Regions from separate parts of the Paenochrobactrum pullorum genome, predicted to be linked through region 2. Evidence: riboswitches for the same ligand, from Rfam matches in the RefSeq annotation. Region 2 holds a riboswitch; each other region holds the start of a gene.
The links. A riboswitch is a leader RNA that binds a small molecule or an ion and turns the genes downstream of it on or off. The one in region 2 is predicted to bind thiamine pyrophosphate.

Region 1 (7,422 bases), on a different contig from region 2:
CGTATTATGATTTCATGGACAGGAAGTGTAAAAAAAACATCTGCTGATGGCCAAGGAATATGCATGAAAAAACCGATACGGTTTTCTACGCCTAATTGTCTGAGTTCCGCGGCCAGAGGGATGAGATGATAATCATGAACCCAGATAATATCATCAGGTTGAAGCAGATTTTGTAATTGTTTGGCAAACAATCGATTGACCCGAAAATATCCGGCCATATCTTTGCGGGTATAATCAATCAGGTCCAAACGGTAATGGCATAGCGGCCAAAGCATTCTGTTGGCAAAACCGGCATAATATTCATCAATATCAGTACGGTTCAAATCAAGAACTGCATAGTTTATTTTGCCGTTCTCGATGATTTTTAACTCAGGATTCTGATGATTGGAAATTGTTTTGCCAGACCATCCCATCCAAATTCCGCCATAAGTTTCAAGCGCTGCGTGGAGTGCAACGGCCAAGCCGCCTGCTGGTATTTTACCGTCTTTCTCCGGTAAGGGTACACGGTTTGATACGACAATTAATCTGCTCACAATTTTTCCCTCTCTGTTAATGTGAATTCAGTCGGGTTTTGTGCCTTTCTCAAAAAATATTACTGAAGATGTTTTCGTTGGATGATTTTTGAGTGGTTTCAAGCAGCCATTGCCGTAGTATTGCAGGCGAAGATATGGACAAAGCCGCAGCTGAATTCTCAGTATTTTCAGCAATACGGATCCCCGCGCCGCCCGATTGAACAGCAGCATAAAACATTTGTTCATCGGTAAGATCGTCACCAAAAGCGTAAGGTTTGCGCTCTATAAAAGCGGGGAGTTGCATGATCTGCAATAGGGCAGTGCCTTTGTCACAATCGGCAGGACGTAGTTCGGCAACCATTTTGCCATGCTGTACAGCCCAACCCGTGCCTGCAATTTGTGCAGCCTTTTCCAGCTGTTCTTTAACAATGGCCTGCATGGAAAGGGCATTTCGATAATGCAAGGCAGCAGCCATGTTTTTATCTTCAAAGGCGACCCCCATCAGATCATCGGCCGCTTGTTTTAAATAGGCTTTGGCTTTGAGAAAGTTTTCACTTAATTGCTGGCGTCGGATTTTATTCTTTTCAAGACGAAGTTCCGCACCATGAAGTCCCGCAACTGGTAGGTTCAAATTGGGAAAAAGTGTATCTATAAATGCAATCTCACGACCGGTTATCAAAGCAATGGCCCCTTTGAAACATTCGGACAAGTGAGCTAAAGTTTGGGGTAAATTCGGCGGCACTTTCACCGCATCAGGCGTATCTGCTATGTCAAGAAGCGTGCCATCTACATCAAGAAAGAGTGCTGAATTCAGCACTGTTGCTTTTATCTTATTTTGTTCCATCATTTTATGATTGTTCTGGATATTCACCTTGATAAGTTTTTAGCAAAGCTTCTGTATAATTTATAATATGCTCACTGATTTCATGATGGTTTGCCCCATCATGAAGAAGCCGCTTCATGAGTAGTTTAATGGCGCGGGCATGTGTATTTTGATCGTCAGTAAGATTGCAGGAAACGTTCTCATCTTTCATCCGGCAAAATTTTGCTGCTACAAGAAAATCGGAAAGAATTTTAAAGCCATCAGAGCCTGTTTTTGTCTGATCCTGGAGATGAGACAAAATTACACTTTTTATGAGTAGTTCATGGCGCTCTCTATCGACGGTCATAATCATCTGCTTCGCCTTTAAAAGATGATGTGCGCCATCAGGCGCACATCATCTGATCACCATTTCTGGTTGTTATACCAGCTGTCTACTTCATGCTTAACACGGTCTTTTTCAACACCGTAACGTTCTTGAATTTTGCCTTCCAACTGTTCACGCTGACCTTGAATCTGGTCAAGATCATCATCGGTGAGTTTGCCCCACTGCTCTTTTACCTTGCCCTTAACCTGCTTCCAATTACCCTCAATACGGTTCCAATCCATTAATCTTCTCCTTTGTTTTATAAAGATACTAAAACAACGTAAGAACTTGAAAATGGTTCATATTATTTTGATGAAAATTGTAACTCTATATAAAATAAAGATATTTTTGTTTATGTAACGAGTTGTGAATAAAAAGAACGGAACGTTTTCACTTTCTCATGTGTTTATTCAATATCACTGAAATACAGTGACAAACACAGGAGCTGATCATGAATATCAAAACGATGACGCTTGTAGCTGCTTGTATATGCGTGCCTACGATTTCACAGGCGCAAACAACGCCGACTACAGATAAACCTGCGGTTGTCATGCCGGAACAAGCCAACCCGTCCGCTCCGGTAAAAGGCGAAAACAGTTTCACCCAAGAACAGGCAAAAAGCCGGATGGAAGAAGCCGGTTTCACCAATGTTATGGGGTTGACCCTTGACGATGATGGTGTCTGGCACGCTGCCGGCGAAAAGGACGGAACACCCGTGATGATCAAGATGGATTATCAAGGTAATGTCACTTCAGGATAATGAAAAAGGGCGAATATTATGAAAACACTTAATCAGTTATTCGATAATTACACCACCGCAAAAAGTGTGGTTATTCAACTTGAAGCAGCGGGTATCCCTTATAAAGATATTAGCATTGTTTCACATCATGCAGAAAACAAAACGGAAGCCGGTGAAGGTGCGGGTGTCGGTGCAGGTGTTGGCGCGGCAATTGGAGCAGGCGGCGGATTGCTGGCCGGTTTGGGCATGATTGCCATTCCGGGAATTGGCCCTGTTGTTGCTGCCGGTTGGTTGTCTGCAACACTTGCCGGTGCACTTGGCGGTGCAGTGGCGGGCGGAGCTGCCGGCGGGTTGATTGGCGCCTTGATTGATAGCGGTGTGCCGGATGAGGAGGCACATGTTTATGCGGAAGGCGTGCGGCGCGGCGGCGCACTGGTTTCGGTTAAGGTCGATGATGAAAAGGTGCCTGTCGCGCAACGCATTTTGGCCGATTCAGGTGGTGTCGATATTAATGCCCGTCGCCAATATTATCGCGAGCAGGGTTGGGAGCACTTTGATCACACATCGGCGCCTTATACGCCGGAAGACGTAGAGTTGGAGCGTCAAAAACTTCTCACCATGCGATAACTGCATATTGAGATCGATGGCTTGAGCCAGCATAATAATTAAAATGGCCTGGGAAGAGAGCGCGTTAAATATGCACTTTTCCCGGCCATTTTTAAAATTGAGGGGTAAAAACAGGAGATGGTGATGAAAAAAGTACCGGCACAAGATGCACGACAAGGACGCAAAGGTGTTCCTGTGCTTGTCGTTTTACTATGCAGTCTTTTATTGACAGTGCTTGTGTGGGTCGGCGTCGAGATTTATGGGCGTAATGCTTCGGAAAATGATAATTCATTCGCCAATGATAATCAGGTGCCTGATGTCAGCGCACCGTTGCAAACCCCGCCATCGGCCCAGTAAGGCGAAATCTTATCTTGCTAGTTGACTGACCGTCATAGTGCCTCTACTCATGGATAGACCAAGGGGTGTCCCGTCAAGGGGCTGAGATATTGCTGTTTTTTTAAAGGCGCAATGACCCTTCGAACCTGATCCGGATCATGCCGGCGAAGGGATGGGAAGACAAACCTGCCTTTTGCCGGCCTCTTTGCGAGGCCGTTTTATGAATAAGAAATTTACCGGTCTTGCAGCCAACCATGAAAAGGCAAAGCAATGACTGATCGTTTTACCGATATTTTGAAAAATAACAGCCAGCCGGTCTGGGACAATGCGGTTGAGCATCGCTTTGTACATGAACTATGCGCCGGAACTATTTCAGACGATGTTATGGCATCTTATCTGATACAAGATCATCGCTTTCTGGACAGTTTTTTGGTGCTTCTTGGCGCCGCCCTTGCCACGGCTGATAGGTTTGAAGCGCGTTTACGCTTCGGACAATTTGCAGGTATGGTTTCTAGTGACGAGAATACTTATTTTTTACGCTCTTTTGAAGCGCTGGGCGTGAGCGATCAAGCCAGAGAGGCAATTGCTGATAGTGAGCCGACAAAAGGTTTTAAAGCGATCATGCGTGAAGCCGCGGAAACGCGTTCCTATCCGGTGATTTTATCGGTGTTGAATGTGGCTGAATGGCTTTATCTGGAATGGGCATCAACGACCACGAAAATATTGCCGGAAAATTTTGTGCATGCTGAATGGATCACATTGCATGACAACGGTTTTTTTCGAGATTTTGTTGATTTTTTGCGTGCTGAACTTGATCGTGTCGGCGAACAGGATGCAATGCGTTGCACAGATTTTTTCCAGCGCGCTGTTAAACTTGAACTTGCATTCTTTGATGCAGCCTATGAAAATATGGCTTAATTAATGAAATCGGGTCGGATTATTAATGATCCGCCCCGATTTTTACTTACTGGTTTGCGATTTTGCGGCTTTCAAAGCGGTCAAATATGATGCGCGGCGCCAGAATTTCTCTGCTTGTTGGTTGCGGAAATTGAGCGTGCGGTAAATACGGATTTCCACCAGCAAGTCATCTTCAGCTGTGCCAGCCCGTACCAGCAATTTGCGGCTGAGTTCATCACTGACCAGACTTTGCGGTACCCATGTCACGCCGTGGCCGGAAATAGCCATTGCTTTGAGCGCACTCGACATACCGTTTTCATAAACGGAATGAAGATTATATTGCCGTTTTTCGATTAAATGCTGCAAAGCTAGTGAGAAAAAGGCGTTGCTGCGATAGCTTAAAAAATGGGTTGGCTGATAATTATTGACGAGGCTATGCATAGGCGTGCCATCGCGGTTGGGCGCGCTGACGGCAATAACGCGTTCCAGACCGACAGACAAATAAGGAAACTTTTTCAAGTCTTCCATTTGTTTAACATTATCAAGTGCATAGGTTAGAAAAAAATCGCATTGACCATGTACAAGCGTTGAAACATTGCCCAGAAATGAAGCATGCGGATCGGTAAAACGCACACGAAATTCGTCGCCTGATGCTTCCATATCCGCCATCCATAGCGGAAAAAAACTTAAAGACAGGCTGTTGAGCGTGGCAAAGGAAAGCACTTCCCACACCGGATTATACTGCTCATAAAGCCATTTGCGGGCATTGGTCAGAAGGTCGATAGCATCATGGGCTGATGGCAAAAAGCTTGCGCCTGCTGCGGTTAGTTTGACCGGATTGCTGCTGCGGTCAATCAACGGCATGCCCACCCAGCTTTCCAGTTGGCGGATACGACGGCTCAGAGCCGATTGGGTTATATTACGATCCTGAGCAGCGCGGGAAAAACTGGAATGTTGTGCAAGCGAAACAAAATCTTTCAGCCACTTTAGTTCCATTCTTTCTCACTTCAATTTGGGCACTGTTGCTATTTTCAGTTTAATTCTTTGTGGATGGGTGAACAATTGCAATTCGTTTCGATCTTAGCGAAAGAACGGATGGACTCATGCAAAATTAGAATATGTAAACGGGCTATATTGGTGTTTGAATGAATTATCTAAAACACAAAAAACTGTAACTCAATGATATCTGCTGATTAAATTATAAGATACTTAAATTCCACCTGTTACATGCACGAGCATTGAATGCAGATTTTTCAATTTTGTCATGATTGTTTCATTTAGCTCGCTTTGGATGACTATTGTCGGATTAAAATTCTCACTATTCCGAATTGGAATAACTAGTCTGATTTTGCATTGGTATTCTCAAAATTTTATTGGCACTAAACAAGGCACTCTTTGTTTCAGGTGGAGGCCTGAGCTTTGAAGCTCAAGAGTGATTTATGCGGCAGATCTGGTTGTTACAGATCGGTTTTGGGGGACAAAATGACATTACCAAATGCAGAATTTCGTCTTGCCGTCAGTGATGGGCATGAGCTGGCTGTTTACGCATATGGTAATCCGCAAGGGATTCCGGCGGTATTTCTGCATGGCGGCCCGGGTGCAGGTGCATCTACGCGTTCGGTCGAAAGTTTTGATCTAGAAACCTATTATGTCGTGACCTTCGATCAGCGCGGTTGTGGTCAGTCCACACCTTTTGCCGAACTTGAAAATAACAACACCCAAAAACTGATTGCCGATATTGAAGCCATTCGTGAGCATTTAAACATTGATCGCTGGGTTGTCACCGGTGGCTCATGGGGCTCATGTCTTTCATTGGCCTACGGAATTGCACATCCGGAAAGATGTTTGGGCTTTCGCATTCATGGTGTTTTTCTGGCCGGTGATGAAGATGTGGCATGGTGGTTTCATGGCTCCCGTGCGATTTTCCCAGACTTTTGGCAGGAATTTGCGGAATTTGTACCAGAAGAAGAACGTGGCGATCTGCTCACCGCTTATTACAAGCGCCTGACCTCTGGTGATGCGGAGTTGGAAATGGCGGCGGCGCAAGCTTTGCGCGGATTTTCTGCCCGCACCCAGACTTTGGAGCCAAGTTCCGATCATGTGGCAAAATTGCTTGATCCGAAGGCTGCTTTGGCTGTCTCGCGCATTTTCACGCATTACTCCATCAATCGTGCCTTTCTGTCAGCTAATTATCTGACCGATAATATCGACAAGATTCGTCACATTCCGGCAGAAATTGTACAAGCGCGTTATGACACTGTGACGCCGATGATGACCGCATGGAAGCTGAAACAAGCGTGGCCGGAGGCAAATTTCACCATTGTGACATTGGCTAATCATCAAGCCACTGTCGGGCCGATGCTGGAGGCTTTGACGCAAGCAACAGCACGTCTGGCTGTCAATATCATACAAACCACGAATGCAGATGCAGCGGTTTAAGCCGCAAAACAGAATTTTATAAAAACGGGTAGGGTAGTTATGGCTAGCGGCGACAAATCAATTTCGATGACCGATTACATGGATATTTGTAAGGCGGTTAAACCGGCATTTTCCACCGATGGTGCATGGCTGGTTTATTTGAGCGATCAAAGCGGAATGATGCAGGTGTGGATGCAGCCTGTGAATGGTGGTGAGCCGCGCCAGTTGACCAATATGCCTGAACCTGTCGGTGCAATGGCTTTTAACCCGAAAAACAATGATCTGCTCATTACCACTGACTTCGGTGGTGATGAGCGTCATCAGCTGTGGCTGATTAAGGATTTGCAGGGCGAGCCGCACCCGCTCACCACCGATACAACTGTTGTGCATGCATGGGGTTGCTGGTCGCCGGAAGGCACGCATATCGCTTATGCTGCCAATTATCGCAACAAATCCGACATGGATTTATATGTAATGGAAGTGGCTTCTGCAGAAGCTGTTTGTGTCTACGAAGGCATTGGCTGGCGCACCCCTGCTGCATTTACCCGTGATGGCAAGGCGCTGATGGTCAATGATTGTACCCGCGCTATGACCGATCAGGATTTCTGCCTGCTTGATATTGTAACCAAGACATATACAAAGATTTTGCCGCATCAGGGACGTGCACGTTATCAGGCTATCCGCTCATTGAAAGATGACAGCGGGCTGTTGATGATCAGCGATCAGG
Region 2 (7,422 bases):
GACCCAAGCTTGAAAGGAGGTCCTCCGCTTCGCCCGTCGCACTGATTTGGCCCGCTTCAACGAAGACCAGCCATGTTTTTAAACGCAATGCATCTTCCGGCGTATGGGTGACCATCAAAATGTTCATGGCATTTTCTTGTTGCAGTTCATCAATCAGATCAAGCATTTGATGGCGCAGTGCTGGCCCCAAAGAGGCAAAGGCTTCATCAAGCAATAAAACCGGTTTTTGCCGCACCAAAGCACGGGCAATGGCGACACGCTGACGTTCACCGCCTGATAATGCTTCTGGTTTGCGATGTTCTTTGCCGCTCAAACCAACGCGGGCAATCGCGTCTTGGACTGCTTGATGATCGGCTTGGACAAGTTTCAAATTACCGGAGCGGCCAAGGCCGACATTTTGCGTCACATCCAGATGGGCAAAGAGATTATTATCCTGAAACACCATTGAAACAGGACGCTCGGACGGTAGCAGATCACTCATATCCTGACCATTAATGATCACTTTGCCGCTCAGTGGTGTTTCAAAGCCGGCAATGATGTTGAGCAAAGTTGATTTGCCCGAACCGCTGGGGCCGATGATGGATGTAATGCGGTTTGCAGGCAGCTTTGTGTCAAAGCGCATCTGCATTTCACCATAGTTAAAGTGCACATCATCAATGATAATCGACATTAATCGGCTTTCTGATAGGGGCGGGCTTTGGCGGCGCGGTCGGCAATCATCATCAACAACAGACATAAGCTACCTAAGATAAGAGCAAGTCCCGCCGCATCAAGTGTTCGATAACTGCCCATCCGCTGTAGCAGCAAATAGGGCAGAGTGGTGAGCGCATCACTGCCAAAAAGTGCAATTGTGCCCAGATCACCCAAAGATAAGGCAAAGGCAAAAGCAAAGGCAATGATGGCAGGCTGGCGCATCACCGGCCAGTCGATCAGGCGCAAACGGCTGATGCCGGAAATATCAAGCTGCGCGCATAATCGGTTATGACTGGCGGCTGCATTGTCCCATGCGGGGCGAATGAAGCGTACGGCAAAAGGCATAGCCATAGCTGCATTAACAATGATGACCATTGCAGCAGCAAAGGAAAACGGATTGCCGAAATTACGCAGTAGAATAAACCAGCCTGCACCTAAAATAATTGGTGGCACGACCAATATTAAACTTGAACCTGTTTCCAGTGCGCTTTGATAAAAGCGTGTGGTGGCAGGCGGTTTGCTATTGCGTGATAGGCTGGCGCTATATTCACGCGCAATCACCAAGGCGAAAGAGAGAGAAACCGACAGGCAGGCGGAAGAAGCGCCAAGCCAGAGACTGGTGAAGATTGCATTCCAAACCGCAGCTTCGCTTAACAGGCGTGAAAAATCCGCCATGAATGATGATGCCACAATGCCGATCACAGGGCTGGCAATAAACAAAAATCCGGTCAGAATGACTGTGTAGTTGAAGAAGCGCTCTGTTTTTTTCACATTGTCATAGCGCTTAGTGGTTATTTTCAGCGAAAAGCCTTCCTCGCTTGGGTGACCAAAAAAGCGCAAAATGACGAGCACGGTGAGTGTCAAAATAAGCTGCATCAGCGTGAGCGCTACAGCGCGGTTCAGATCAAAATCGAAATGCAGTGCCTGATAGATCGCCACTTCCAAGGTGGTGGCACGAGGGCCCCCGCCAAGGGTCAAAACGGTGGTGAAAGACGTAATGCACAGCATGAAAATCAAACCGGCAATACCGGAAAGGTTGCGCCGGATCACTGGCCATTCGATCAGCCGGAACCTTGAAAAGTTACCCATGCCCAATTGCGCCGATAGTTTCCAATAATCGGCAGGAATGGTTTCCAGATTGGCCAGAATAAGCCGTACCGCCAGCGGCATATTGAAAAACACATGTGCCAGCAAAATGCCGGTGAGGCCGTAAATATTGGGCACAAAAGAACTGCCACTTAAATCTGCCAGATAAGCAATGAAGCCATTGCGTCCATAAATGGCGGTAATGCCTAAAATGGCAACCAGTGAAGGCAGCACCAAGGGCAGGGCAAAGAGCCGCAAAATTAATGCGCGTCCATAAAAATTTTCTGATGCATGTAATGCGCGCGCCAAGGGAATAGCGACAGCCACCGATAACAGGCTGGAAAGCAGTGCTTGCAACAGTGTGAAGCGGGTGATGCGCCAGACATAGGCATCAAAAACCGAGAAGAGCGAACCTTCGCCAAAGGCTTGCCATCCAAGCGAAAAGAGTGCGCCGCCTGCGAGCAAGCACAAAAAGGCGAGAGCCAAACTCCCGCCTAATGGTTTTATGATTGATGCTGAATATGCACGCACGCACTCTATTCCGGTTTTACTTGCTGGAAGCGTTTAGCCATTCGTTGATCCATTCCTTACGGTTGGCGGCGACATCTTCAGACGAAATCTGCAAAGTTTTAACAGGCTTCACCAAAGCATCAAAGGCCGGATCAAGCGGCTTGGAGGTTTTGGCGACCGGAAACATCCAATTGGTTTCCGGAATGGCGTCCTGAAAGCCCGGCTCGAGCATGAAAGCCAAAAACTGTTTGGCGAGCGGGTTTTTCTCGCCCCTACTGGTCATGCCAGCCACTTCAACCTGCAGATAATGGCCTTCTTCAAAACCAAGAGCCTGATAGCGGTCGGTTTTGTCGGTAATCACATGATAGGCAGGCGAGGTGGTATAAGAAAGCACCATTGGTGCTTCACCTTTGGTGAACAGGCCGTAAGCTTCCGACCAGCCCGGTGTGACGGTGAGAATGCGTTTTTGCAACTGCTCCCATTTGGCGGCTGCTTCATCGCCGTAAACAGCTTTCATCCATAACAACATACCAAGGCCAGGTGTCGAGGTGCGCGGATCTTGCAGCACGATTTTTTGTGATGCATCGCCTTCAACCAGCTCTTTCAGGCTTTTGGGCGGATTTTCCATCTTTTCGCTGTCATAAACGACGGCGAAATAGCTGTAATCATAGGGGACGAAAACATCATCCTTAAAACCGCCCGGCACATTGATAGAGGTGAGATCAATGCCGCTAGGGGCAAAGAGGCCGGATTTATGGGCATCGGCAATGAGGTTATTGTCGAGGCCGAGCACGATGTCGGCTCCGGTTTTAGCACCCTCCAGCTTCAGGCGGTTGAGTAACGCCACACCATCAGCAGCTGCCACAAATTTAACTTCGCAATGGCAAATTGCTTCAAAGTTTTCTTTGACAATCGGCCCCGGTCCCCATTTGGCGGTGAAGCTGTCATAGGTATAGACAGTGAGGGTATCTTTTGCCTGTGCCGCATGCGCTACGCTCAGCATGATGACAGCAGACGAGGCGAGTAAAGACAACAGCCGCATTATGCGTCTCCTTAAGGTATCAGGTTCAAAAGGATTATGCGTCGGACATTGACAGCATCTAATCCCTCCGCCGGTACAAACCGGATCAGGTTCAGCGGGTTGGCCGATTGATTGCGGCCTCTCAGCCTGATGAAAACAGCAGGCACCCCGTTAGAGCAGCTTTATCTTAAGCATTTCGACGACTTATCGCAAGCCATCCCTAAAGGAGCTTTTCGGGGCGTGATGCGCATGTTATGAGCGATTTCATGAGCACATTTGTCATTCTTCTCGGCGGCGATCTGACCGTCACGGATCGTTTGCGCCGCCAAGTTGAGGGCGCACGGTTTTTAGCCGCTGATGGTGGTATGCGCCATGCGCTTCGTTTGGGTGTGGTTCCAGAATTATGGCTTGGGGATTTTGACTCAACCGATCCGGATTTGCTGGAGGTTTTTGCCGAAGTGCCGCGGCAAACCTTTCCGGTTGCCAAAGATATGACCGATGGCGAATTGGCGCTTAATAAAGCTTATCAATTGGGCGCAACGCGGGTGATTCTATGTGGTGCATTCGGTGGTGATCGTACCGATCACACGCTTTTGCATCTGACTATGGCAACAAGATACGCGCTTGAAGGGCGTCAGATTTTGTTATCCAGTGGTTTTGAAGAAGCATATCCGCTGGTGCCGGGCAATTATCAATATGACCTGCCTGAGGCTTCCGTTTTCAGTATTTTAAGCTTTTCACAGCTCGAAGGGCTGACGATTGAACAAGCAGAATGGCCTTTGGATAAAATTACTTTGCCTTTAGGTTCGTCTTTGACAGTTTCTAATGTTGTTCATGGAACTCTTCATGTTTCTTTGCGTTTAGGACATGCGGTACTTATCGCAAGACCGTTATGAAAAGGCTTGACGAACAACGCCTAATATAATGTAAGCTAATGATAGCAGGACTACCTGCAAGCGCCGAATTGGGGACGCAAGGTCGGTGGTTTTCAACATTCAAAGGGAGATTTCTTCCATGAAATCACGTCTTACTATGATCGCAGTCGCAGGATTGCTCGCATTCTCAACAGCAGCTTGCACAACCAATGAACAGCGTACGGCTGGTTATGGCGTTGGTGGTGCAGCTCTTGGTGCGTTGGCAGGCGGCGCAATTGGCGGTAATGGCCGCGGTGCGCTGACAGGTGCTGCTATTGGCGCAGTTGCCGGTACATTGGTTGGTGCATCCACAACCCGCAATGGTGTGCAATATTGTAAATACCGCGACCCATATGGCCGCGTTTATGAAGCTCCTTGCCAATAATAATAGAACCATTGAGGTTCATTTATTTGCAAGCCTGGCTTGAAAATATGAGAAACAGGTCGGATTTTCCGGCCTGTTTTTTTGTGTGCTGACAAGACGTCATTTGACACAAAGCTCTTTCTCGACGACAAGCAGTGCAATTGACCTTTGATTTTAAAAAATACACCTGAACGAGAAGTAATCATTATCCATGGCACCACCACCACTTCTTCGCCTTGACCAGATTAAACTGACTTTTGGCGGAACACCGCTGCTTGAAGATGCTGGCTTGTCGGTCAGTGAAGGTGAGCGCATTGCGCTGGTCGGGCGCAATGGATCGGGTAAATCTACACTTTTGAAAATCGCCGCCGGCATGGTTGAGCCTACCAGTGGCGAAGTTTACAAACATCCGGGCGCAACTGTGCGTTATTTGGCGCAGTCTCCCGATATGGATGGCTTTGCCAATGTGCGCGCTTATGTGGAAGCAGGCTTGGGGCCGACCGATGATCCGCATCGTGTCACCTATCTGCTGGAACATCTGGGGCTGACAGGTGAAGAAACGCCGCAGCAATTATCGGGTGGTGAAGCACGTCGTGCAGCTTTGGCGCGGGTGATTGCGCCGCAGCCTGATGTATTGCTTTTGGATGAGCCGACCAACCATCTTGACCTCAATACGATTGAATGGTTGGAAGATGAGCTGCGCCAGATCCGTTCGGCGATTGTGCTGATTTCCCATGACCGTCGTTTCTTGGAAAATGTCAGCCGCTCGACCATTTGGCTTGATCGTGGTGTCACACGCCGCATCGAACAAGGCTTTGCCCATTTTGAAGAATGGCGCGATAAAGTCTTGGAAGAAGAAGAGCGCGACCTGCATAAGCTTGGCCGCCAGATTGTGCGTGAAGAACATTGGCTGCGCTATGGTGTGACGGCACGGCGTAAACGCAATATGCGTCGCCTTGGCGAATTGCATTCGATGCGCGCGGAGTTCCGCAATCATCGCAAAGCGCAAGGAACGGCTGTGTTGGCGGCAAGTGACAGCAAAGAATCCGGCAAATTGGTGATTGAAGCCAAAGGCCTAAATAAAGCTTATGGCGAACGTGTGTTGGTGAAAGATTTCTCCACCCGCGTGCAGCGTGGTGATCGTATCGGTCTGGTGGGGCCAAACGGTGCCGGCAAAACTACATTGCTTTCGATGCTGACCGGCCAATTGGCGCCCGATTCAGGCACATTGCGCTTGGGCGTTAATCTGGAAATGGCAGAGCTTGATCAAAAGCGTGAAAGCCTCAATCTCGATGATACATTGGCGCATTATCTTACCGATGGTCGTGGCGAGAGCCTGATCGTCAATGGTGAGCAGCGCCATGTGGTTTCATATATGAAAGACTTCTTGTTCCAGCCGGAGCAGGCACGCACACCTATCCGTGAATTATCCGGTGGCGAACGCGCACGTTTGATGCTGGCACGGGTTTTGTCGCGCCCTGCCAATTTGCTTATTCTTGATGAGCCGACCAACGATCTGGACATGGAAACGCTTGATCTGTTGCAGGAACTGGTTTCAGCCTTCAACGGCACTGTTATTCTGGTCAGCCACGATCGTGATTTTCTTGATCGCACCGTTTCATCGGTGATTGCGCCGGAAGGCGACGGGCGCTGGTTGGAATATGCCGGTGGCTATGCCGATATGATGGCGCAGCGCAAAGAGCTGGCGCTTGCCAAACGTCAGGTGGCAAAGGCTGCATCTGCGGCTGCGAGTGGTGATGGGGCAGCTGCTCAGGCACCAAAGCGCGATGAAAAGCGCAAGCTTTCTTATAAGCAGAAATTTGCGCTCGAAACGCTGCCCGGCAAGATTGACGCTTTGTCCAAAGAGATTGAGGTGCTGGAAGCCAAAATGGCTGATCCGCAGCTTTATGCAAAAAACCCTGATCTTTTTGCCAAGGTTGCAGCCGAACTGGAAAAAAAGCGCAGCGAAAGCGATGCTTTTGAAGAGGAATGGCTTGAACTGGAAATGCTGCGCGAAGAGATTGAAGGCTAACCTAAAGCTTTGAAATAATGATATTAAAAAAGCCGCTCTTATAAGCGGCCTTTTTATTGCGTGTTACTGCTCGCCTGATTGTTTGCGTCTGCGGCGCGCCAGCATATTGAGTGCTTCCACCAAGGCGGAGAAGCCCATTGCGGCATAGATATAGCCTTTCGGCACATGATAGCCGAAGCCATCGGCAATCAATGTCATACCGATCATCAGCAAGAAGCCCAGCGCCAGCATGACGATTGTCGGATTGGCGGCAATGAATTTTGATAGCGGGTCTGCCGCCAGCATCATCACGGTGACCGCGGCCAGAACTGCAATTACCATAATAGCAATTTCATCGGTCATACCGACAGCGGTGATGATGGAATCAACCGAAAACACCAGATCAAGCAGCAGGATCTGTACGATTGCTGCACCCATTGTCATGGTGACAGCACCTGAGACTGCGGCGTCTTTTTGTCCGTCGGGATCAACCGTGTGGTGAATTTCTTTGGTTGCTTTCCAAACAAGGAACAAGCCACCAGCCACCAGAATAATGTCGCGCCATGAAAAGCCGTTACCGAATATTTCAAAGACTGGCTCGGTCATTTGAACAATAATGGAAATGGTGAACAGCAAGAGCAGGCGTAAAATCAGCGCAGCTGAAATGCCGATGCGCCGCGCTTTGGATTGCAATTCTTGCGGTAGTTTATTGGTGAGAATGGAAATAAAAATAAGATTGTCGATACCGAGTACGACCTCCATGACAACCAATGTAATCAGTGCAGCCCAGCCTGCCGGACTGGACAAGAAGGATAAATGTTCC
Region 3 (7,422 bases), on a different contig from region 2:
CCTGCAATGCAGGTTTAACCTTACGCAGACGCAGCGCATTGGAAAGCACGAAGATGCTGGAAAGCGCCATCGCACCTGCCGCCAGCATTGGCGACAATAATGTGCCCCACAATGGATAAAGCACACCAGCAGCCACCGGAATAAGCGCAATATTATAAGCAAATGCCCAGAACAGGTTTTCACGAATATTGCGGATGGTAGCACGAGATACCGCCAACGCATTGATAACACCACGCAAATCACCCGACATCAGCACAATATCGGCGCTTTCCATCGCCACATCGGTGCCGGTGCCCAAAGCAATACCCACATCAGCCGCAGCTAGTGCCGGTGCATCATTGATGCCATCGCCGACAAATACCAGCACCTCACCTTTCGTCGACATACGCTTTAAAGCATCCACTTTGCCGCCCGGCAGCACTTCGGCTTCCACATGGTCAATCGACAGCGAACGGGCAATGGCTTCTGCCGTTGCACGACCGTCACCGGTGATCATCGCTACTTTCAAGCCCATCTGATGTAGCGCATCAATCGCTTCTTTCGTTGATGGTTTGAGCGGATCGGCAATCGACAGGATTGCAGCCAATTGACCATCAACGGCCACGTAAATGGACGAGCGTCCTTGCGCGGCCAGTTGATCGGCCACTTTTTCCAAAGCTGTAATATCAATATTGAATGCTGCCATATGACGGCCAGCACCCACGGCCACTTGTTGACCATCAACATCTGCAACCAGCCCCATGCCAGCAATAGCGTTGAAGTTCTGCACATCCTTTAAGGTCAAGCCTTTTTCTTCTGCCGCCTGCACAACGGCGGCGGCAATCGGATGTTCGGAGCGTGCCTCAACACTCGCAGCAAGGGTCAGAATTTTCGCCTCATCCTGTCCGGCAACAGTTTCAAAATGTGCCAGAACCGGCTTGCCCAAGGTCAGTGTTCCGGTTTTGTCAAAAGCAATGACAGATGCTTCACGTAAACGTTGCAATGCATCGCCACGACGGAACAACACGCCCATTTCTGCCGCACGTCCGGTGCCAACCATAATTGACGTTGGCGTGGCAAGCCCCATCGCACAAGGGCAAGCGATAATCAGCACCGCAATGGCATTCACAAGCGCAAAGCCTAATGACGGCGACTGACCGAATATCAACCAGATGACAAAGGTGACAACTGCGGCTGCCATCACTGCGGGCACAAACCAGCGCGTTACTTTATCCACCATCGCCTGAATGGGCAGCTTGTCGGCCTGCGCATCTTCCACCATACGGATGATCTGGGCGATCACCATATCACTGCCAACCTTGGTCGCCTGATAGGTGAAAAAACCGGATTTATTGATGGTGCCGCCGACCACTTCGGCGCCAATTTCCTTGGCAACGGGCACTGGTTCACCGGTAATCATCGATTCATCAATATAAGAAGAGCCCTCGATGAGCACGCCATCGACCGGTACTTTTTCACCTGGTCTGACCTGCACATGGTCGCCCACGCGCACATCTTCCAACGGCACATCAACCGCCTTGCCATCGCGCAAAACGCGTGCAGTTTTCGCCTGCAAATCAACCAAACGGCTGATGGCAGCACTGGTTCTGCCCTTGGCGCGCGCTTCCAGATAACGGCCAAGCAGGATCAGCGCCACGATAACGGCTGCGGCTTCAAAATAAACATTCACCGTGCCTTCAGGCAAAACGGACGGCATGAAAGTGGCGATCGTTGAAAAGCCCCAAGCGGCCAATGTACCGACCGCTACCAGCGAATTCATATCCGGTGCGGCTTTTAAAAGTGCCGGAATGCCCAGCTTGAAAAAGCGCAATCCCGGCCCGAAAAGCACCAGCGTTGTCAGCACAAATTGCAAATACCAACTATTTTGCATACCAATTGTGCGGTCAATCAGCATATGCATGCCAGGGATTAAGTGCGACCCCATTTCAAGTACAAAAACCGGCAAGGTCAGCACGACTGCCAGCAAAGTTTGACGCTGTAAGGTTTGTGCTTCTTTTTCACGTTTTTGCGCGCGCATTTCACCGGTAGATTGCTTGGCGGCGACATCAATTTTACGCGCCTGATAGCCAGCTTTTGCCACCGCACCAATCAGCTTATCTATATTGACCCGCGTACCATCCACCACGATCTGCGCCCGTTCAGTGGCCAGATTAACGCTGGCTGATGTAACGCCGTCAACCGCGAGTAAAGCACGCTCGACAGTGCCGACACAAGATGCACAGGTCATGCCTTCAATGTTCAAATCAAATTTTTGCGGCGCGGATGATGATGGCACAACAGCAGCCAGTTTGGCTTCCGATTGACATGTTTCTACGCTTTCAGCTTTTTTTGAACCGCAACCGCAACCAGAGCTTTTAAGTGCTTCCACCGGCTTTTGCTCATCAATCAGCTCAGCTTTATAACCTGCTCCGCCGATGATTTTCACCAAATCATCAGCCGTGATATTGCTGTCACTCACTTCCACATGGGCGCGCTCTGTCATCAGGTTGACACTGGCTTTAACCACACCATCAGTACCTGTCAGTGCGCGCTCCACCCGCCCCACACAAGAGGCACAACTCATGCCTTCCACATTGAAATTATACTTAGTTAACAAGATGTTGCTTGTTAACTCGCTGTCATTTTTCTGGCTCATAGGTTATCCCCTGCCACATCGCTGCTCTTAAACAGACACTTCATCATGGCGCTTAAACTAAGGCTTCCCATCATGGGAAGGTCAAGAGCTTTTTTAAAGAAAAATCCCGACTGTAATTCCAATCGATTTCAGATGCTTTTGACGCGGGCTTGACCAATCTGATTTTAAATTCTACTCATAGAGGCAGCAAATATTCGTTGGGGTGTCGAAAGACTGAGAGGCGCAAAAGCGCTAACCCATTGAACCTGATCCGGGTAATACCTGCGTAGGGAACGGAATTTGGCGCGTCACGAACGGGCGTAATGGGAATTGGTCTTGCTTGGTAATTTGGGCAACAGGCGAATTTTCCAACCAGAAGCAAAACAAAAGCTTCAGCCAGTCATGATGTTTCACTTTCTGTTCAGAGAAGAGAAACGACATGACGAGACGGTTAGACACATCTTCCACCCTCAGTTCAGTTCCGATCTGCGTAACCATTGCTGGCTCTGACAGCAGCGGCGGTGCCGGTATTCAGGCCGATTTAAAAGCTTTTTCTGCGCTTAAAACCTATGGTGCGAGCGTCATCACCGCCATCACCGCACAAAACACCCGCGGCGTCACTGACGTAATGGATATGACACCGGCGATCATTCGCGGGCAGATGGAGGCGGTGTTCAGCGATCTTAATGTTGCTGCCGTTAAAATCGGCATGCTCTCACAACCTGAAACCATCGAAACGGTGATGGACGGTTTGAGCCACTTCCAAGGGCCGATCGTGCTTGATCCGGTGATGGTAGCTAAATCCGGCAATCGCCTGCTTAGCGAAACCGCGATTGATGTATTGCGCCAAAAACTGATCCCTTTAGCAACCTTGATCACCCCGAACCGTCCCGAAGCTGCCTGTCTGCTGGATATGGATGAAGCAAAAAGCGATGAGGAAGCCGAAGCACAAGGCCGCGCCTTGCTTCGCTTAGGTGCCAAAGCCGTTTTGATGAAGGGCGGCCATGCGGAAGGTGAAATTTGCACTGATCTCTTGATCACCGCAGACGCCCCGACATTTGCCATTTCTGCGCCCCGCATCCACACCAAAAACACCCACGGCACCGGCTGCACTCTGTCGGCAGCTCTGGCGACAAAGCTTGGACATGGGTTAGATTTAAAACAAGCTTTTGAAGAAGCCCACGACTATCTGCATCAGGCAATTTTGGCCGCCGATCAACTAACCATCGGCAGCGGTCACGGTCCCGTCCACCATTTTTATGAACTATGGACCAATCCTTCACAGGTAGCCCCATGAAAATTACCATTATCGGTGCCGGTGTCGCTGGCTTAACCTGTGCCACGGAACTGAATGCCCAAGGCCATAATGTTGAAGTGATCGCGCTCAGTGAGCGCATTGGCGAAGATGCTTGTTCATGGTTTGCCGGAGGTATGCTTGCACCTTGGTGCGAGGGCGAAAGCGCACCGGAGCAAGTCGTGCGCCTTGGCCAGCAAGCGCTCGATTGGTGGGAAAACCATGTCAGCGGTGTGGAGCGACGCGGCACATTGGTGCTTTCCCACACCCGCGATGCCAGTGAATTGCGCCGCTTTTCACGCCGCACCAGCCAGCACGAGTTGATTGATGCAACCCGCATTGAAGAACTGGAGCCTGATCTTGGCAATCGCTTCAATCAAGGCTTGTTCTTTGAGCATGAAGGCCATCTCAACCCGCGCCGTGCCTTGCCGGAACTGGCTGAAAATCTGCGCCGGAAGGCTGTGCGCTTTCAGCTTGGCACCAATGCCGATAAGGCCACAATCAACAGTGATCTGACCATTGATTGCCGTGGACTTCGGGCGCGGGACGATTTAAGCGATCTGCGCGGTGTCAAAGGTGAAATGCTGATGATCCGCTCACGCGACATCAACCTCACCCGCCCTGTGCGCCTGCTGCATCCGCGTATTCCGCTTTATATCGTGCCACGCGGGGATGGTGTGCATATGGTGGGCGCAACAATGCTGGAAGCCGAAGCCAGCCCGCATATCAGTGTGCGTTCCACCTTGGAGCTTTTGGGCGCGGCCTATGCGCTGCATCCCGCATTCGCCGAAAGTGAAGTGCTGGAAACCGGCGTCGATGCCCGCCCTGCATTTAACGACAATCTGCCCAAAATACGCCGCCAAGGCACGAAACTTTATGTCAACGGCTTTTACCGGCACGGATTTTTGATGTCTCCCGCACTTGCTAAAATGGTGCGTGAAGCGGTGGAAAATCCGCAAAACATACCAGAGCTTATGGAGTGAATTTGATGAATATTTCTCTCAACGGCCAAATCCACCAAACCACAGCCCACAATATGAGCGAATTGCTTGCCGAGATTGATTTGAGCGATGCGGTGGTGGCAACAGCTCTCAATGGCGAATTTGTCAGTGCGGATATGCGTGAAGAAACAACACTTTCCGCTGGAGACCAGATTGAAGTTCTGGCACCCATGCAAGGGGGCTGACATGCTAAAACTCTATGACAAAACAGTCACCAGCCGTTTGCTGTTGGGCACAGCCCTTTACCCCTCACCGGCAATTTTGGAAGAAGCGGTGAAAGCATCAGGCACCGAAATCGTCACCGTTTCACTTCGCCGTGAAAGCGGATTTGAGCGTGCGGGGCAAAGTTTCTGGTCACTGATCAAAGAGCTGGGTGTCCATGTTTTGCCCAACACAGCCGGATGCCACACAGCGCGTGAAGCGGTGACCACCGCAAAAATGGCGCGCGAGATTTTTGGCACATCATGGATCAAGCTGGAAGTGATCGGCGAGCAGGACACATTCCAGCCCGACCCTTTCGGACTGGTGGAAGCGGCACGCATTCTGGTCAATGAGGGTTTTGAAGTTTTCCCTTATATGAATGACGATCTGGTGGTCGCCGAAAAGCTGGTGCAAGCCGGATGCAAAGTGCTGATGCCGTGGGGCGCGCCAATTGGTTCGGGGCGCGGCCTTAACAACCCCTATGCACTCAAAACCTTGCGCGCGCATTTCCCAGATATTTCGCTGATTGTTGATGCGGGGATTGGCGTTCCCTCCCATGCCGCACAGGCAATGGAACTAGGCTATGACGCAGTGCTTCTCAACACCGCCGTGGCCAAGGCCGGTGATCCGGTTCGCATGGCCAAAAGCTTTGCTCTTGCCGTGGAAGCCGGACATCTGGCGGTTGAGGCCGATCCGATTGAACCGCGCGACATGGCAGCTCCTTCCACACCTTTGATGGGAAAGGCATTTTTCTAAAATGGCACTTCATCCTTTTTATCCGATTTTCGACAGCGCTGAATGGCTGGAGCGCTTAGTTCCGCTTGGCATCAAACTGGTGCAACTGCGCGTTAAAGATAAAACTACAACTGAATTGCGTGCTGAAATCCGTGCTGCCAAAACAATTTGTGACGCACATCAATGTCAGTTGATCGTTAATGATTATTGGCAACTCGCCATTGATGAAGGTTGCGATTACATCCATCTCGGTCAGGAAGATCTGGATGAGGCGGACATTACCGTTATTCGTAAGGCTCAACTCAAACTTGGCGTCAGCACCCATAATGAAGAAGAGCTGGAACGCGCATTAGCGCTTAAGCCTGATTATGTCGCGCTTGGCCCCGTCTATCCAACCATTTTGAAAAAGATGATCTGGGAGCCACAAGGGCTGGAACGTGTGCGTATCTGGAAAGATAAGTTAAGCGACATGCCGCTTGTCGGCATTGGCGGCATCAGCCTTGATCGCGCAACTGGTGTTTTTGAACATGGCGCAGATATTGTGGCCGCGGTGACCGACATCACCCTTCATGCAAGCCCTGAACAGCGCGTGCAGGAATGGCTGAAGCTGACGGAAGCTTATGTAAAATGAGCCGTTACGCCAGACAGATCATTGTGGAAGAGATGGGCATCGAGCGCCAAAAGCGCTTGGAGAATGCACATATTCTCATCATCGGTGCGGGTGGCCTTGGCTGTCCGGCGCTCAATTATCTGGTGGGTGCAGGTGTAGGACATATCACACTTGTTGATGATGATAGTATCGAGCGCAGCAATCTGCATCGCCAGCCGCTTTATGGTGAAAAGGACCTAGGCCGCAAGAAAGCCGAAGCCGCACGCGACCGTCTGAATGATCTTAATCCGGATGTTATAGTCACGCCTCTGACGGTACGCCTGACACCTGCCAACGTGGATGCGCTGTTGAAAGACGCCGATATCGCTCTCGATTGTGCCGATAGTTATGCCGTGACTTATATTCTGTCTGATGCCTGTAAAGCACTTGGAAAGCCGCTGATTTCGGCTTCGGCCTTGGGATTAAACGGTTATGTCGGTGGCTATTGCGGCAATGCTGAAAATGGGGCGCCATCGGTGCGGGCACTCTTTCCTGATCTGCCCAAAAACCTTGCCACTTGCGCCAGTGCCGGTGTGCTGGGGCCATTGGTCGGAACACTCGGCACTATTCAGGCGCAAATGGCCATTGCAGCCCTGACCGATATGTCGCCATCACCTTTAGGGCAGATGGTGACGGTCAATTTGAGCCAATATGGTTTCCGCAGTTTCCGCTTTGATAAAGCACCGGAGCCAAAAACCGTTCCCTTTGCATTTATCGCACCGGAACAGCTTTTGATCGATGATGTATTGATTGAATTGCGCGACACAACCGAAGCACCGCAAAGTCTGCGTGAAGATGCTTTGCGCTATTCAACACAGGATTTCTTAGAAAACCGCGTTGATCTTGCCACTGATAAACGTGTTGCTTTGTGCTGCCGCTCCGGCCTTCGGGCATGGCGTGCAGCCAGTGCCTTACGACAAGTCTTTTC

Region 1: linked by a shared signal. The riboswitch ahead of JNC77_RS12555 (TenA family protein) and the one ahead of thiB (thiamine ABC transporter substrate binding subunit) in region 2 are both predicted to bind thiamine pyrophosphate.
Region 3: linked by a shared signal. The riboswitch ahead of thiD (bifunctional hydroxymethylpyrimidine kinase/phosphomethylpyrimidine kinase) and the one ahead of thiB (thiamine ABC transporter substrate binding subunit) in region 2 are both predicted to bind thiamine pyrophosphate.

Annotation. Positions count from the first base shown of each region.
Region 1 covers NZ_JBHEEH010000009.1:1,136-8,557, forward strand. Annotated here, with positions in the region: gene otsA (alpha,alpha-trehalose-phosphate synthase (UDP-forming)) at 1-533, opposite strand, end outside; gene otsB (trehalose-phosphatase) at 583-1,359, opposite strand; gene JNC77_RS12530 (hypothetical protein) at 1,361-1,687, opposite strand; gene JNC77_RS12535 (CsbD family protein) at 1,738-1,941, opposite strand; gene JNC77_RS12540 (PepSY domain-containing protein) at 2,151-2,459, shown strand; gene JNC77_RS12545 (general stress protein) at 2,478-3,065, shown strand; gene JNC77_RS12550 (hypothetical protein) at 3,189-3,401, shown strand; TPP riboswitch at 3,453-3,570, shown strand; gene JNC77_RS12555 (TenA family protein) at 3,651-4,298, shown strand; gene JNC77_RS12560 (LysR family transcriptional regulator) at 4,341-5,273, opposite strand; gene pip (prolyl aminopeptidase) at 5,760-6,716, shown strand; gene JNC77_RS12570 (S9 family peptidase) at 6,756-7,422, shown strand, end outside.
Region 2 covers NZ_JBHEEH010000006.1:82,341-89,762, reverse strand. Annotated here, with positions in the region: gene JNC77_RS10865 (thiamine ABC transporter ATP-binding protein) at 1-670, opposite strand, end outside; gene thiP (thiamine/thiamine pyrophosphate ABC transporter permease) at 670-2,310, opposite strand; gene thiB (thiamine ABC transporter substrate binding subunit) at 2,327-3,331, opposite strand; TPP riboswitch at 3,377-3,491, opposite strand; gene JNC77_RS10850 (thiamine diphosphokinase) at 3,577-4,206, shown strand; gene JNC77_RS10845 (YMGG-like glycine zipper-containing protein) at 4,325-4,609, shown strand; gene JNC77_RS10840 (ABC-F family ATP-binding cassette domain-containing protein) at 4,800-6,620, shown strand; gene JNC77_RS10835 (TerC family protein) at 6,684-7,422, opposite strand, start outside.
Region 3 covers NZ_JBHEEH010000001.1:526,025-533,446, reverse strand. Annotated here, with positions in the region: gene JNC77_RS02545 (heavy metal translocating P-type ATPase) at 1-2,635, opposite strand, end outside; TPP riboswitch at 2,824-2,924, shown strand; gene thiD (bifunctional hydroxymethylpyrimidine kinase/phosphomethylpyrimidine kinase) at 3,054-3,911, shown strand; gene JNC77_RS02535 (FAD-dependent oxidoreductase) at 3,908-4,891, shown strand; gene thiS (sulfur carrier protein ThiS) at 4,897-5,094, shown strand; gene JNC77_RS02525 (thiazole synthase) at 5,096-5,866, shown strand; gene JNC77_RS02520 (thiamine phosphate synthase) at 5,868-6,476, shown strand; gene JNC77_RS02515 (ThiF family adenylyltransferase) at 6,473-7,422, shown strand, end outside.